Regions from separate parts of the Paenibacillus sp. PvR098 genome, predicted to be linked through region 1. Evidence: riboswitches for the same ligand, from Rfam matches in the RefSeq annotation. Region 1 holds a riboswitch; each other region holds the start of a gene.

Evidence for each region. A riboswitch is a leader RNA that binds a small molecule or an ion and turns the genes downstream of it on or off. The one in region 1 is predicted to bind cyclic di-GMP.
Region 2: linked by a shared signal. The riboswitch ahead of JOE45_RS24055 (Spo0E family sporulation regulatory protein-aspartic acid phosphatase) and the one ahead of JOE45_RS08720 (hypothetical protein) in region 1 are both predicted to bind cyclic di-GMP.
Region 3: linked by a shared signal. The riboswitch ahead of JOE45_RS03095 (sensor domain-containing diguanylate cyclase) and the one ahead of JOE45_RS08720 (hypothetical protein) in region 1 are both predicted to bind cyclic di-GMP.

Annotation. Positions count from the first base shown of each region.
Region 1 covers NZ_JAFIBU010000001.1:1,744,395-1,749,930, forward strand. Annotated here, with positions in the region: gene aspA (aspartate ammonia-lyase) at 1-539, opposite strand, end outside; gene JOE45_RS08710 (O-methyltransferase) at 618-1,277, opposite strand; gene JOE45_RS08715 (THUMP domain-containing class I SAM-dependent RNA methyltransferase) at 1,464-2,642, shown strand; gene JOE45_RS08720 (hypothetical protein) at 2,821-3,120, opposite strand; cyclic di-GMP riboswitch class I at 3,204-3,295, opposite strand; gene JOE45_RS08725 (YuzB family protein) at 3,572-3,793, opposite strand; gene JOE45_RS08730 (iron-sulfur cluster assembly accessory protein) at 3,844-4,146, opposite strand; gene ytvI (sporulation integral membrane protein YtvI) at 4,532-5,536, shown strand, end outside.
Region 2 covers NZ_JAFIBU010000001.1:612,233-617,768, reverse strand. Annotated here, with positions in the region: gene JOE45_RS03085 (stalk domain-containing protein) at 1-877, opposite strand, end outside; gene JOE45_RS03080 (HD-GYP domain-containing protein) at 1,005-1,643, opposite strand; gene JOE45_RS24055 (Spo0E family sporulation regulatory protein-aspartic acid phosphatase) at 1,693-1,878, opposite strand; cyclic di-GMP riboswitch class I at 1,946-2,034, opposite strand; gene JOE45_RS03070 (ABC transporter ATP-binding protein) at 2,310-2,936, opposite strand; gene JOE45_RS03065 (ABC transporter ATP-binding protein) at 2,926-3,855, opposite strand; gene JOE45_RS03060 (ABC transporter permease) at 3,901-4,767, opposite strand; gene JOE45_RS03055 (ABC transporter permease) at 4,764-5,536, opposite strand, start outside.
Region 3 covers NZ_JAFIBU010000001.1:618,038-623,573, forward strand. Annotated here, with positions in the region: gene JOE45_RS03085 (stalk domain-containing protein) at 1-498, shown strand, start outside; gene JOE45_RS03090 (cyclase family protein) at 626-1,147, shown strand; gene JOE45_RS03095 (sensor domain-containing diguanylate cyclase) at 1,277-2,161, opposite strand; cyclic di-GMP riboswitch class I at 2,257-2,351, opposite strand; gene JOE45_RS03100 (iron-containing alcohol dehydrogenase family protein) at 2,525-3,610, shown strand; gene JOE45_RS03105 (PIG-L deacetylase family protein) at 3,806-4,462, shown strand; gene JOE45_RS03110 (hypothetical protein) at 4,529-4,828, shown strand; gene JOE45_RS03115 (hypothetical protein) at 4,852-5,136, shown strand; gene JOE45_RS03120 (multicopper oxidase domain-containing protein) at 5,157-5,536, shown strand, end outside.

The sequences.
Region 1 (5,536 bases):
ATACTATCGAAAGCCCGGGCTTTCTCAGCAAAGACGGCGTACAGCTCGCGCATCGTCCCAAGCAGCTTTTGAATCGACGAGAGGGTTGAAATATGGATGGCCGTCGGGAACGCGTCGTTAGTCGATTGAGCCATATTGACGTGCGTATTCGGGCTCACCGAAAAATAATCGCCTTTGGTTCCGCCAAGAAGCTCGATTGCCCGATTGGCAATCACTTCGTTCGCATTCATGTTCAGGGAGGTGCCTGCCCCTCCCTGAATCGGGTCAACGATAAACTGATCGTGCCACTGTCCGTCTACTATTTCCTGTGCAGCCTGAACGATGGCCTGGCCGATGCCCGGATTCAACTGTTTGACTTCCATATTGGCGGCAGCGGCCGCTTTCTTGACCATTCCCATCGCACGAATCAATTCAGTATGGATTTTGTAACCGGTAATCGGAAAATTCTCCACTGCCCGCAGCGTCTGAATGCCATAGTAAGCCTGAGACGGAACCTCCTTGGAGCCCAGAAAATCTTTTTCTACTCGCACCTGTGTCAATTCCCATCCTCCTCTCGACGAAAAACATTAGTGCAGCAGCGCCCTTTCCCTACCGGGACTTGAAAACAGCTTCTCATTTTATGAGTATTCCCTGACTCGTGCTATCGCTAAACCATCATAAGCGGGCAGCAGCACGCCTTCGAGCCTTGGGTCCCGCGCCACAGCTTCAGTAAATTGCCTCATCTTCGTAACCGCGTTCCCTTTTTCTCCAGGATTCATTGCTTTCCCACGCATGAGCAGGTTGTCCCCGAGAATAATAGCGCCGGGATGGCCCAGCTTGATCGCCCACTCCAAGTAATTCGGGTAATTCCCTTTATCTGCGTCAATGAAAAACAGATCGAACCTCCGTCCTTCCGCATCGAGTGCCTTCAGGCTGTCCAGCGCTTCACCAACCCGGTACTCCACCTTCCCTTCAAACCCAGCCTCGCGAAGATGCTTATGCGCCAGGTCGGCATAGTCCTGCTTCAACTCGAGCGATACGAGCTTGCCGTCTTGCGGCAAACCACGGGCCAGACAAATGCCGCTGTATCCTCCGAGCGCCCCGATTTCAAGCACTTGCCGGGCCCCCGAAATACGAACCAACATGGTCAATAACCTTCCATAACCGGGGGCAATCGAGATTTCAGGCATGTTGTTGGCCCGAATGCCTACTTTAACCCGCTCTAATGGCTCATCTGTCTCAAAAAGGGCTTCCAAATACTGTTCTGGATACTGTTCTGGCGTTAATGGTGCTGTCATGATATTCTCCATCCTTCCCAACTCCGTGCGATTTGGCGCTCAAATTATGCCCCTGAGGTTTGCTATCGTTGTATAATCACTGTCGATCGCCTATACTAATTAATTGTATGGCTTTTCCAAGCTTTGTTCAACCTGATGATATTCGGGGCCCTTCGCCTCTCATTACAGATACGGAGTGAATTCAACATGTCTTTAGATTCCATTGAAATCATCGCCACCTCCCCCATGGGGCTCGAGGCCGTCGTTGCCAGAGAGGTCCGTGATCTCGGCTATGAACAGATCACGGTAGAGAACGGACGCGTCACGTTCGTTGGCGACTACTTGGCCATATGCCGCGCCAACCTGTGGCTTCGCACGGCAGACCGCGTGCTCGTCAAGATGGGACAATTCGAAGCCCGTACCTTCGACGAACTGTTCGAAGGTGTCAAGGCGCTGCCTTGGCCGGATTGGATTCCCGAGGACGGGGAATTCCCCGTGGAAGGACGTTCGCATAAGTCGCAGCTGTCCAGCGTACCGGCATGTCAAGGCATCGTTAAGAAAGCCGTCGTAGAAAGCATGAAGCAGCGTTACGGCACAGAATGGTATCGTGAGACAGAAGGCCGCTACGTCATCGAAGTGTCGCTTCTGAACGACATCGCCACATTGACGCTGGACACGACAGGTCCCGGACTTCATAAGCGCGGCTACCGCAAGCTCATCACCGAAGCCCCGCTGAAAGAAACCATGGCCGCGGCCTTGGTGCTGCTTAGCCGTTGGCAGGCGGAACGCCCGCTATACGATCCGTTCTGCGGATCGGGCACGATTCCGATCGAAGCCGCAATGATCGGCTGGAATTTGGCCCCCGGCCTCAGGCGCAGCTTCAACTCCGAAGAATGGCCGCTCGTGCCACAGGAATTGTGGGACGAGGCCCGCGAGGAAGCCTATGATCTTGTACGGGATGACATCCCTCTCCAGATTGCAGGCTCTGATATCGATCCGGGAGCGATTGAAGTCGCGTTGGCTGCGGCGAAGGCTGCCGGGCTGGCGAAGGAGCTGACGCTTCAGGTGCTTCCGGTAGCCAAGGCCGTTCCGCGGGGAGACTACGGATGTATCGTCACCAACCCGCCTTACGGCGAGCGTCTGGGCGACCAGAGCGAAGCAGAACGGGCTATACGCCAATTCGGTCATATGTACGAGCAGCTGCCCACATGGTCGGCCTTCATACTGAGCCCGAACAAACAGTTTGAGCATTACATGGGGCGCAAAACCGACAAGAAACGCAAGCTCTTCAACGGCCGTATTGAGTGCAACCTTTACCAATATTTTGCCCCAGGAGGCTTATTCGGCTGGCGTAAAAGCAATGAACCGAAAAGCCCCGAGGCATAAACTCGGGCTGAGTAGAGCTGGGATGGACTCGGAAACCCTCCATTTTACCATATGGCCATGTTCGCTCTAAGGCAGTCCTAGAACAAAAGCTCGCAAAAAAAAGAACCATTTCTTCCGGCAGCATTGCCATAGAAATGGTTCTTTTTCATGCTTTCTCCCCGAACTCTTTTCTGAAGAATCAAGCGAGTCGAACCGCAGTTTCCCGGCAGCTCAAATAATCAAACAACGGCATGAATACATCATTATCCGCTTCGCATCTTATGGACAGCTTCACTTCACCGCGCCAGTAAAAGTTAATGATCTGACTGCTGCGTCCCTTTACCATTTCGACGTCCCAGCATGGTGCCATCAGTTCATAGGTCTCACGGTTGATGAACATTTTCGGACCCTCGTTCGACAAAAATACGCCTACGAAATCATCCCCCACTTTTGTGTAAAAACCTTTTCTCGTCATGATGCTCCGATCCTGACCCTGCATCCGTTATCGCTCCTTTTTCAACAACAATCAGACTCTCGCCAACGGGGTACGGGGGTTTGCATATCTATGCGTCGCTCCGTACCTTCGACAACTGGCTGGCATAGCGCTGGAACCAGCACTTTAGCCCCTGTAGTTTTGCGCGCCCAGGCTTTCGCCTGGTTTGCCTTTATCGAGTACGCTCGAAAAATGTCTTTTTATGAAATTCATTCCCTTAAGAATAAAAGATAAGGCCTAAGGAATACATAATTCAAATTTCCCAATTTCAACAAATACATTAAGTCTTTGGAACTATTTTCAACTTTTTTAGTCTACAATTGCTCCTCTTGCGGTTCGAATAGTCACGACAAGACCTCATAACCCATTCGTAAAAAGAAAAAATAGCGGATTCGGAAGCACTTATGGGCCTTAATCCTCTCACCCTCAACAAAGCGCTTCTTCATCCGCTATTTCGTTACTTCACATATTTACTTGCCTTTTCAATCGCTTCGTCCTCAGTTTTGCCGGTAACGTACCGGCCGTTAATGAAGATGAAGGCAAACCGTGAGCAAGGTCCGCAGTAGGATTTACACCCCACCTTGATTTCTGCATCAGGCACCAGCTTCTGGAGCTTCGGTAAAGCCGTTTTCATTCTCATATGCTTACATTTATCACAGATCCGTATATCGTTGGCCATACAGGTGTTTCCTTTCTAAGTCGGTTACCTTTAATGAACCTGAAAAACAATCAATGATCACCGTGATTGCCTTTGGCAGGATTGGTCACCGAAAAGCCTTCCTCAGGCGTATAGAAGTAATCGATCCGAATACCGTCCAGAAACGGATCGTCCTTCTGAAGGATAACATCGATGCCCTTGTCCGTCGAGACGACAACATCGTTTTCCGTAGGCGTGTCCATTCCCATACCGTAATGTGCATGGTCCCCATGCGAGTGCGTCACGTATATGCGAAGCTTCAATTCTTTGTTTTCTTCTTTCTCTATTTCGGCCAATAGCACCTTGGCAGCATTACGCGAAATTTTGCAATTCATGACTTCACATCTCCCACAGCTTATCGTTTTCCCCTTATTGTATAGAAATATGAGAACGAAAGCAACCTTTGTCGTTCTATGATATCATAATAGCGATTTCTAATCTATCCTCTCTTATGATCCTCACAAGCCCCTCAGTTGCTATTCTACGAGTTGTTATATAAAATGGAAGTTAGCCCCATATCTCTGACGGACGCGCTGCTCTACTTTGGAAGACAACGGCGTGCTTGAGCGGACCGCATATATCCGACGGTTGTCGTTAAAGTCAAGTAAAATCAGACGGGCAAAGGATACGATTTTGCGCCAAATGATAAAAGAAATGAAGTTATGGGCGGCCAAAGGATATACTCAAGCCGCAGATGAATGATGAACCTGAGGTGACTAAATGATTACTTTTTACCGCAAATATTACAAAACTATCTTCGACATTGCTCTCCTGATTTTGACGGTGTACTTGTTTATGTACATTTTCAGTTTCTTGTATCGGATTGCAACGCCGATCTTCTTTGCGTTCCTCATTTACATGATCATCGAACCGCCGGCGAGATGGCTGCACCGCAGAGGAATCAAAAAATCGATTGCCTCAGGCATTTCGACCATCTTGTTTATTTTGGTCATACTCGGTGCGATAACCGGATTGGGCGCTATTTTTACAACTCAGATTTTAAATCTCAAAGACAAGTTTCCCGAATATACAGCCGTCATGGAAAGAGAAATCATTGAGCGCTCCGTAGCGCTTCAGGACTATTTGGGACCGCTCCCTACGCAGGATCTGATAGAACAGGCCCAAGAATATTCAACGGCCATTACGAGTAAAATAACCCAATTTGTTACCGGCTTTCTCACGGGCACATTTACGGCATTAACCTCTTTCTCAACCTTTGTGGTTAATTTTGCGATCGGGATCATTTTGGCTTATTTCTTAAGCATCGAAATAGAATCATGGAAGCGTACAGCGGAAGAGAAAACCCCCAATACGTTTAAAAAGGCATTCCATTTTTTACGAGAAAACGTACTGAAAGGCATTGTTACCTACATCAAGGCCCAGGCCAAGCTGATCACGCTGACGTTTATCGTCGTTTTCATTTCGCTGCTCTTGTTGGGGGTAAAGAACGCTTTTTCCATAGCGCTTCTCTCCGCCGTATTTGATGTGCTTCCACTACTCGGCGTATCTACCCTGTTCATCCCATGGATCATCTATTTGTTCATCGTCGGACAAACGACGCTCGCGATCTGGCTTTCGGTTCTACTTGCTGTAGTCATTACCACCAGACAAATCCTTGAACCCAAGATCACCGGCGATTCGCTCGGCGTATCGGCCTTCACCATGCTGACGTTTGTCATCATTTCCTTATCGCTCTTTGGGGTCGCAGGTCTGATTTTATCGCCG
Region 2 (5,536 bases), 1.1 Mb from region 1:
AACCGTCAAAATCCAGTGGAACATAAGGATCTCCTGGAGCCGGAGATACAGTCATCTGCAGCTCGGTTTCTTCCCCGTAGCCAAACATGATGACGACATAATCCCCGACCATTTCAATTCCTGCCTCCGTAACATGAGGCATTAAGAAGGGCTTGCGGTGATACGGCGCGTCAAACAACGCATCGACAGACTCCACGAGCGTTCCGGTATAGAAGGAAACATCCTCCCCGACGCCAAAGGAATATCCGGCATATCTTGCGCGATCGGAAGGTGTAGCCCCTGTAAACCCTGGCAAGCCTTTCTTCTCATCGTGTAACGAGACTGGTGAGATCGTCTGTGCCACTCGGTTCGCAAACAAATACTGCGCATGATTTTTAGCTGCCAACGTCAAACTGCCGTTAAGCTTTAAAGGCTTTAACCCGTACAGTATTCGATAATCATTGATCGCTTTCAGACCTAGCCGATGGTTCTCCGTGAACTCAGAAGGAATCTCGCTTACAGGGTTGTCCGCTACCTTAAACTTCCAATTCAACTTGACTGCTTCGTAGCCTGAGAATTGCAGCTCCACTTCAACCGAATGCTCTCCAGGCTGTAAAGCAGTAGTCGGTGTATAAATAAAGCTCATCGATTCGTTATCCCATGTTCCCGAAACAAGATCTTGATCCAGCTTCATACGAAACGTATTCACCTGCAGTTCGTTCCGGTTACTAAGTTCAAATCCGATGTCCGGTTTGGAAATACCAACCGTTCCTTTAGGATACGACATATAAGAAAAGGATGAAGCCTCCGCCCGTGGCGCCGGAATGGCCAGCATAGCCATCGTAATCCAGAAGGCAAGTAAGATCTTCCACGTTTTGGACACGATTACCCTATTCAATTATAATTCCCCTCCAATCATAGTTGCTCGGTTTCTCTCAGTCCGCTCTATTATTATTTCATTACCCTCCCCCGGTTTTCCTTCTGCAAAATCAAAAAAAGCCACCTATCAATATCGATGACATATTTCACTGCTGCATGATTTCCGGATGATATACTGATCTAGCAAAATAAGAAGCAGAATGGACAGAATCCCTTTGAATATAAGCCAATATGATATCTTGTATCGTGAGAAACACCTGGACATAACGACCGTCAAATTGTGAATAACTCTGCCGAATAAGCTCTTCACGAGCATGTTGAATGGACATGCCCTTTTTATATGGAAGATCCGAAATCATACTATCGAAAGCATCCAATATGGAGCAAATGCGAGCATACAACGGAATATCGGTTCCTTGCAACCCTGTCGGGTAACCCGTACCGTCCCAACGCTCATGATGATAATGTATGGTATCTATGATGTCTTGATCTGTAATTCCTTCCATAATGGCCATCTGAACACCAAAAAAAGCATGGCGCTTCATAAATTTCCACTCTTCCTGTGTCAGTGAGGATTTCTTTTTAAGAATGGATTCATGGATGTGTACCTTGCCCATATCGTGTAAACAGCAGCCTGCAATTAATTTTTGGGTCTGCTGTTCATCGTAATTCAGATAAGCAGCCATCAATTTAGCCATTTTCCCTATCCTGATGCTGTGCTCATAGGTCGCTATATCTTTTACTAATAATTGTGTAAGTCCATTCACCGCCTGATTACCGATCATCGACATCATCCTTTCCGGTTACAAGCTCTCTCTTGCCTCTCTACTCATTTTACATAAGCCGCTTAGTGTATTCCTGGTACCTAATAATAGCGCAATCCAATTCTTTGCTTATTGCATTAACTTCCGGGTCAGATAGACTATGTTTGATGTTGAAAATCCCATGCATTCGAGTCCGGATCGTCTCAATTTCTTCCGATAAGTGTTGGAGACGCTTTTCATTGAAGACCCCGTACATGTCCTCTCACCTCCCGCACAAGTTGTAAAAAAAAAGCCCTCCGAATGAAGGGCTTTTCCGACCTCATTCCGGCGGCTGGCTGGCATGGTGTGTTTCCACACGGTAGCCCCTATAGCTTTGCGACACCACTTTTCAATGGCTGTGCCTTTATCGGACCATCATTTTATGTAAAATGTTGGTTTTTTGTGTGTGAATCAGATGAATAATGTAAGACTTTCGACATGGATAGTGTATAAAAAAGCAGTTTCGACAATCTGTGCTTACATTCTAACACATTTCCCACATTTTTACTATAATTTTCCTTGCTTCAGAACTAGATTTTATGATGTCGCACTAGGCATTCATGCATAATAAAATGCACCAGCCGCGATATAAATTCGCCGTTGATGCATTTTATTAAACCTTGGAACTAAAATTCACTACCATCAGCTTCATTGCGGAACCCTTGATGATTCCTTGAAGAAGTCCCACTCCATTACTCTGCTGCAGAGCCGGTGAATCAGATGCTTATCATGACTGATCACAAGTACACCCATGCCCCGCTTCTCGGCTATTTCCAGCACAGCATGCCATATTTGGGCTTGAGTAATAGCATCAAGCATCGTGGTGATCTCATCGGCAATCAGGAAACGGGTCATCGGACCAAGCGCACGGGCGATGCAGAATCGTTGGAGCTCGCCACCGGAAAGCTCGCTGGGTCGACGGTTAAGCCATTCCTCCATAATCCCTAAGGAGGCAAGAAGGTCTTCATCGGGCTCCCAACTCTCCTTAAGGATCGCCCGCATGCGCCAACGCGGATTGACTGCCTTCTCCGGATGCTGAAATATCAGCTGAACCGGATGATAACCCTTCGTGGGCGCAGGAGCGCCATCGAGCAGTACCGTTCCCTCGGTCAGCTTTTCATAGCCTGCCAGAATGCGAGACAACGTGGATTTCCCACAGCCGCTCGGCCCGACAAGTCCTACCACTTCACGCGGCCGGATCACGAGATCCAGATTTCTAAAAATCCAAGGAGCCCCTTCGTAATGAAAACCAAGATTTCGTCCTTCAAGTAGCATGAATGCACCTCACCAATCCTCCGTTCAGCTCACGCATGTCAGGTAAAGAATGCATGCATTCAGCAGTGGCCATCTGACAGCGCGGGGCAAACCTGCAGCCCGGCGGCAGCTCGTTCGGATGAGGCTGGGAGCCGGGAAACGACACAAACCCGTTTTGCGGTAGCGCTCTCCACAGTGCCTTGCTGTATGGGTGGCGCAGCCATTCCCCGCTGCCGCAGAAGTCCTCAGGACGAGCCGTCTCAACGGTCGTTCCGGCATAGATGATCGCCACTTTATGAGCGATTTGAAGCGCGGCTTCTACATCGTGAGTAATGAACAGCACTCCGCACCCTTGGTCGGCCAGCTCTTTGAAGAAGCCGAGCGCTTCTCGAACGATGGCTGCGTCGAGGCCGGGGGTTGGTTCATCCGCAATGACTAATCTTGCCCCGCTGACGGCCGCTGTGGAGACCAGCACACGTCGAGCCATCCCTCCGGACAATTCAAAAGGGTACATCTGCTCCACTTTGGGGGAAAGCCCATATCGCTCAAAAACGTTCCGCTGTTGCTTGACCGCATCCTTCGTATCTCCACGCTTGGTTCGGACCTGAGCTCCAACACGCATCAGCGGATCGAGATAATTGACCGATTGCGGTACAAGAGCGATCTCACGACCCCTTAGCGCTGCTTGCCTGGCAGACGTGAGCTCCTCTCCTTCATAACGAATCTTACCCGATATCTCCGCATTGTCGGGAAGAATTCCCAATATAGCATGGGCCAGCAAGCTTTTACCCGCGCCGCTTGAGCCCACCAATGCAACGATCTCTCCTGCATTCACAGTAACATTCAACCCATGCACCACGCTTAGCTTGCTTTGCCGGAAACCTTGGATATACTGCAGGAACGAGATGCTCAAATCATTCACTTCCAAAAGAACAGTCATTCCCGCATGAACCTCCCTTTTTGTTCGCCTAATGGCCTCATACAGTTACTCATTAGACCGATGCGAGTCCAACAGCAAACGTATATTTTCTCCTGCCGTGTCGAAGGAACGTACTACAAGCAGCAAGCAGAGGCCTGGAAAAAACGCCAACCACCAAAGGCCGGTAGATAAATATCGCATCGACTCGGATAGGATAATACCGATAGCGGGTTGATGAGGAGACAATCCCATACCTAAAAAAGAAATAGCGGCTTCATGAAGAATCGCATGTGGGAACACGAGCAGCAAGCCTACCATCATCTGGGGAATCAGATGGGGCATCATATGCCTAACGGCGACCCACCAGCGCGACTTGCCCATTCTACGCGAGATTTGGATGAACTCAGACGAACGCAGCTGCAGCACCTCTGCACGGATCACACGCGCCAGACTCGGCCAATGAGTCAAAGCAATCCCGATGACAACCCCTCTGACACCTCCGCCTAGTACAAAGCTGATTAATATAAGTGTAACTAGATGCGGCACGCTCAAAAACAAGTCGATCAACCAACCGATGATTCGATCGACTGTTTTACCCATAGTTGCGGCGAGCATTCCTAGAATGACCGCGATGCTTACACTCACGGCAGCAGCCATCATACCCACCTGAATACTTAAGTTTAAACCCTTTAGTGTGCGTGTGAACATATCTCTACCCAGCCAATCTGTACCGAAAGGATGCGAAAGAGACGGGATTAAATTACGCATTTCGAGATTAGTGGATAAACTCACATCATCCAACAACAGCCCAGTGAGCCATGTCCCCACGATTAAAGCAGCAGATGCAGCAGCCATGAGCAACGCCCGCTGTCTGTGATTGAATTTGGATGTAAAACGCTTGTTATTGCGTTCAGGGACGAACAAACTACTCATACGGAACGTCCCTCCCTGATCCTTGGATCTACCGCACGGTATATCAAATCCGCCGCGGTGTTACCGGAAAAGACGAATACCGCGCTGAACAGAACGATTCCAAGCAAAAGCGGGACATCGCCCCGCAAACCCGCCTCCACTGTAGCCTGACCCAATCCTGGATATGAAAATACTTGCTCCGCCAGAACGGCCCCTCCAAACAGCTCGCTGAAGGCTGTAAACTGCAGCGTCACCGCCGGCAGAGCCACCCCGCGGAGTCCGTGTCTCCAAAACAGCTTCAATCCACGCTCACCGCGGGCTCTCGCAAACAAAATATAGTCGCTCGATAGCACATCGAGCAGCTTCTGCCTCGTATGCAGGGCTATAGAGGCGATTCCGATGATGCTCAACGTCAATGCAGGCAGCACCATATGATATATCCGGTCTCCCCAGGTTACGTTCTCGGTCAGTGTACCCGCCGGAACGCCCAAGCCTACCGGAAACCAGCCGAGCCATACCGCAAAAACAATGAGCAGCACCAAACCCAACCAAAAGGCTGGTGTGGATGCCAGCGTGTAGCAATACCATTTGATCAGCTTATCCACCCAGGTATCTTTGTTCATCGCAGCTATGACACCCGCGGTAAATCCGATAAGTCCCGATAATACCCATGAGACTCCCATCAATGCAATGGAGTTCGCAAACCGTTCTCCAATCACTTCCACCACAGGAAGGCGATACATCATGGAGGTACCCAAATCCCCTTGCAGTACTGCAGCTCCCCAATGAA
Region 3 (5,536 bases), 1.1 Mb from region 1:
GGCCTTTCTAGAACAATTCAGAAAGCTTGGGATTTTCACACGGAGCCGGTTTCTGGCATTGGAAAGCAAAAACTACACAAGGACGTTGCGGCCTATGTCAGGTTGACGAAGCAACAAGGCGGCATCAATCATGTGGTTACTTTCAAGCTGGATGATGATGATTATACGCTGGATGATGTATCGTATCTACTGAAGAGGCAGCCGTTTATTCTGGAAGGGACGTCCTATTTATGGGTGAGAGACTTGGCCGATGCTCTAGGAGCTTCCGTCACTTGGGATGACAGCCGCAAAGCCGCGATCTACACCAAGAACGGCCGAGAAATCACTTTCTTTACGGGACGTAACGTATATTCTATTAATGGGAAGGAATATACGACCGACTCACCGGCCCGATTGGAGGAGGAGCTCACAATGATCCCGGTTCGTTTACTTTCAGAAGTATTGGGAGCTCATGTAGAATACATGCAGGAAACGCGGAGCGTTAAGATCATGTATTGACACTCCTAGCTTAAGCTGTGTTTTGTCCCACGGGTAAGGCACAGCAAAATAAAGCACAGCTGATCAAGATCGTAGATGCAGTTAGGTTAAATTAAGACTAACGAGGGTCACATCTGGAGGTTACACCATGAGGGTTATTGATTTATCGGAGCCAATATTTCATAGAATGCCTGTTTATCCAGGCGATCCGGAAGTGAAAGTTGAAGTGATCCATTCCTACGAGAAGCAATCATGGGAGCTGCGTCAATTGACTTTGGGAACGCATACCGGTACTCATGTAGATGCTTTTTCGCATATGCATAGGCAGGGTAAAGCCATCGATGAGATTCCTATTGAACGTTTTTTCGGGACGTCACAAGTTGTAAGTTTATTCTCGGAATGGCCGGTGAATAAAGGATTATTTTTTAAAGAAGAAATCGGGATGGAGTGGTTTGAACGCATCCATCAATCAAGCCCGACTTTTGTAGGAGGGAAGATCACGGAGGATTTGGAAAGGGCACTTCTTGGCATTGGAATCATAACTTATACCAACTTGGTTCATTTGGAATTGCTGCCATTAGGCAAAGACTTCATGTTTTATGGCTTTCCTCTTCACATTAAGCAGGGCGATGGGTCTCCTGTGAGAGCCGTTGCTGTACTTGATACATAACAGAGCACAATGTCGACCATAGAATAAACGCCCAAAAAGGAATCCCATGGTTAGCGCAGGGATTCCTTTTTGGCCGGAAAGCCGTCGGTTATATGAGAAAGTTATCCTCGCTTACAGCTTAGTCATTGTTCACACGATACAAATCATGTTCCGTCCGTTATTTTTTGCTGAATACAGCGCTTTATCGGTTTCTTCCATCATATCTTGCATGTTGAAATCGGATGATTTGGTAATGATACCCATGGATACGGTTACAGTTAGAGTTAAATCCCCCACAGGAATTTGTAAATCTTGTATCGCGGAATGAACTCTTCTCGCGACGCTCAATGCTTCTGCTTCATCTGTTTCCGGTAAGAGTATGGCGAACTCTTCTCCGCCGATCCTAGCGCAAATATCCGTTTCTCTTGTGTTTTCAAGCACGGTATCTGCTATTTTGATCAATACTTCATCTCCAACAAAATGGCCGTGACGATCGTTTATATTTTTGAAGCGGTCGATGTCCAAAATGATAAAAGAAATGGGATGATGATATCGACTGGCTCTAGCCATTTCTTCTATAAATTTCTTTTCCAAATATCTGCGGTTGTGAAGAGAGGTTAGAGTATCTGATATCGCTAACTCGATTAATTTTTCTTCCATGATTTTACGTTCTGTAATATTGATGTGAGAAATCGTAGCACCCTTAATTTCCGATTTGACAAGAAGAGGAGTCACATTCATCAAGAACCATCTTTTCTCATACGCGGAATCACAGGGGTACTCATAAGTAAAGTTCGGCTTGTTCCCAAAGAGAACGGAGAGGATTCCTTCGAGCACTTCTCTGTTTTCTCCACAATAATCAAAATAATTGGCACCGATACCGCAAGCGGCCAAATCACCGCCATTATTGGAGGCAAACGAAATCCACGACTCATTGACAAAAATAATCGTTCCTTTTGTATCGATCAAAGCAATCTGGTCTATCAGTGAGTTCACAATAGCAAGACTCAAGTGTTCAACATTAGATGAAACCATGACCAATCGCCCCTAACCAGCAGAATCTCGAAATAGGTATACATGAACACCTCTCAATCCGCAAAAATAACCCCCCAGAATAAGGGGGGCCTCATACTGGCAGCTGGCTGGCATATTGTACAAGAAGATGTACAGTTTAGCCCCTGTAGTTTTGCGGCCTTATTTTTCAATAAGTGTGCCCGTCATATTGTATTTGTTTCTTGATCATTAATACAAAGTCATCTTTATCCTTTATTATAATCTTGTTATGTTAAGTTGTCACTGCGGTTTCGACAAATAACAACATTAAATGCGAACTATTTCTTGATATAATGTAGATATGGCTATTTAAATATCCAGACACTATCCGCAGGAGGAAAGACAATGAATGGAGTTCACTTCGTTTTGGGATCCCCAAACGCCTACATCCACGAACCTGGTATTTTGCGTAAGGCTGGAGAATGGATAGGAAAATACGGCAGATCCGTATTTATCGTAAGCGGCGAGAAATCTTGGAACAGCTGCGGAAGCCGGTTGGCCTTCAGCTTGGATGAGTCGGGAATTCGTTATGAGATGCATCGATACCGTGGAGAATGTTCCTATGAAGAAATGGAACGATTGAAAGCGCTTGTGGATTCGGGTGTAGATCTGATCTGCGGCGTGGGGGGCGGGAAAGTAATGGATACCTCTAAAGCTCTGGCTGATGCCCTAGGCAAACCGTTTGTGGCCATCCCCACCTTGGCTGCAACATGTGCAGCTGTCGCCAATCTATCGATCATGTACACTGAAGACGGTGTTTACTTGAATTTTCCCGTTTATGTCCGGGGGACGCTGCTTTGTTTAGTGGATACGGAGATCATTGCACAAGCTCCTGCTCGTTATTTGGCCGCGGGCATTGCGGATACATTGGCGAAGTGGATCGAAGCGCCGATGTCTGCCACCGGGAGAAAGCATAATCTCCCAACGATTGGCGGACTTCAGGCGGCCAAGCTTTGTTATGACACGCTGATTCAGCACAGCGCACAGGCGCTGGAGGATGCCCGACAAGGAATACCAAGCGAAGCGCTTCAGCAAGTTATCGATGCGAATATTTTATTCAGCGGATTGGTAGGCGGGCTTGGAGAAGACAATTGCCGAACAGCAGCGGCTCATGCGATACATAATGGTCTGACCGCCATCCAAGACACCCATGAGGCTTATCATGGGGAAAAGGTGGCATACGGCATTTTAGTACAACTTGTCTTGGAACACCGGTCAAAGCATGAGATGGACGAGATGCTGGCGTTTTATAAAGAAGTCGGGCTCCCGCATCGGCTTGACCAGATAGGAATTCATAGGGAGTTAACGAATGAGGAATGGAATGAGATTGCGCGGGTGTCGCTTCTTCCGGAAGGCACGATGGCTAATATGCCGTTTGCCATTTCAAGCGAGATGGTCATCCGTGCGATTAGAGAAGTAGAGAGCTGGTAACGAGTTATCATCGCAGGGAATACCCATGACAAATGTCATGGGTATTTTTGTTGCCTATTAAAATATGACTAGCTCTCTCCGCGTTAACCGTTTCTTTTAGCCATTGATTTACATACACCTATCATAGAAAAAGAAAAGGTATCCGTCTGTTTAAAATAATCTTACTAACATCACAGAAAGGAGAGATGACCAATAATGAAGAAACACGTCCTTATTATTGCTGCTCATCCTGACGATGAACTGCTGGGCTCGGGAGGGACGATAAAAAAATTGATTCAAAATGGATTTGAGGTGATTACTGTCATCACCGCCAGGGGCCGACCGGAGGAAGATCATCATATACGGCAGTTTGCCATGAGAGCGAACCAGCATTTGGGGATCAAAGATGTTATTTTTTTGAATTTCCCCAATTTGGAATTGGAATGCTCTCCGCTGCATGTAATTAACAAAAACATCGAAAAAATAATTCTTCAGTATGACCCTGCTATGATTTTTACTCACCATTACGGTGATTTAAACCGAGATCATCAAATTACGTATCAAGCCGTAATGACGGCTGTGCGGCCCCTCCCCGGCAGCTCTCCCATAGAAATATTATGTTTTGAAACGGTGTCCTCCACTGAATGGACAGGGCATACCAATGATAAAACATTTAAACCCAATTATTACGTTGACATCAGCGATACGATATATGACAAACTGGCTGCACTAAAGCATTACGAAGTCGAGATGCGTTCGTTTCCTCATCCGCGGTCCTATGATGGAGTGACGTATTTAGCCCGTGTCCGTGGAATGACGGTTGGGGTCCCTTATGCGGAAGCATTCGAAATCATACGAAAGATATGGAAATGACGAAATGAGCATACATCCATAGCATGTTGATTCCGTATGGATTATTCATTTGAGGAGGAAGCACGTATGAGTACAACGAGTTCAGGCTCTACATTACCCGAGAACGAAATGTTTATAGAGATGCTTGGCCAACATATTCTAATCGTTACCAAATCGGCGCAGTTAAATATTTTGGGTCAAACATTCAGGGGCATATTTACCGGCAAGCTATGCCATGTTGCAGACGGCTACATCACGCTCGATCCGGTTATTATCAAAATGTTTAATGCGCCTTTTTATCGTTTTCCTACACCGCTCCAATACCCGATTGAGCAAATCGCCAATTTTATGCCGTTTGATCCCGAGACCCGTTTGCCGCTAACTTAAATCAGATATGGAGGTCATCATTTATGCATGATAGGCAGGCACATGATATCCACATCCTTCGTCGAAAGTCCATAAGTGAAGCTTTTGAACAGGGTATTGGAAGAAGGGTGTTCCTCTTGATTCCTCAGTATCCCTTCATGATGATTGGACGAATCGATAGAATGGTTAGCGATTTTGTGGTTCTCGAAGCGGAAACAACAAATATTAACGAATTGGACGGACGTATGATCAGCGTTCATATTGATCAAATTGAAGTGTTTTATATTGAAGGAAAACACGGTGTAAAGATTCCCCGATTAGACTGCTAGTCCAGAAAGGAGGAAATCTCTTGCTTAGATGCTTTCACATTGTAGCCATCCCGGTACGTATGGTCATCAACAGCTTCGGAGATCACGACCCCAACGGGATGATGTATGTTCTTAAAGAGAATGAAAGCCGGGTAAAAGAAGAGACTGCCCACAATCCGTTTACCCCCGTCGACTTGGTTCAACCGTTAGTTATTCGGGCAAATATAGGGGATGAAATAGAAGTTTTGTTTGAGAATCAGCTTCCTTTCAGTACGTCAATCCACATTCAACGGGCTGATTATCATGTGCAGACATCCGATGGCGCATTTGTGGGCTGTAACGATAACTCAACCGCTCCGCCATGCTCTCCCGGCCATGTCCAGCAGTACCGTTGGTCCGTCCATCTGGAGGGCATCCATTT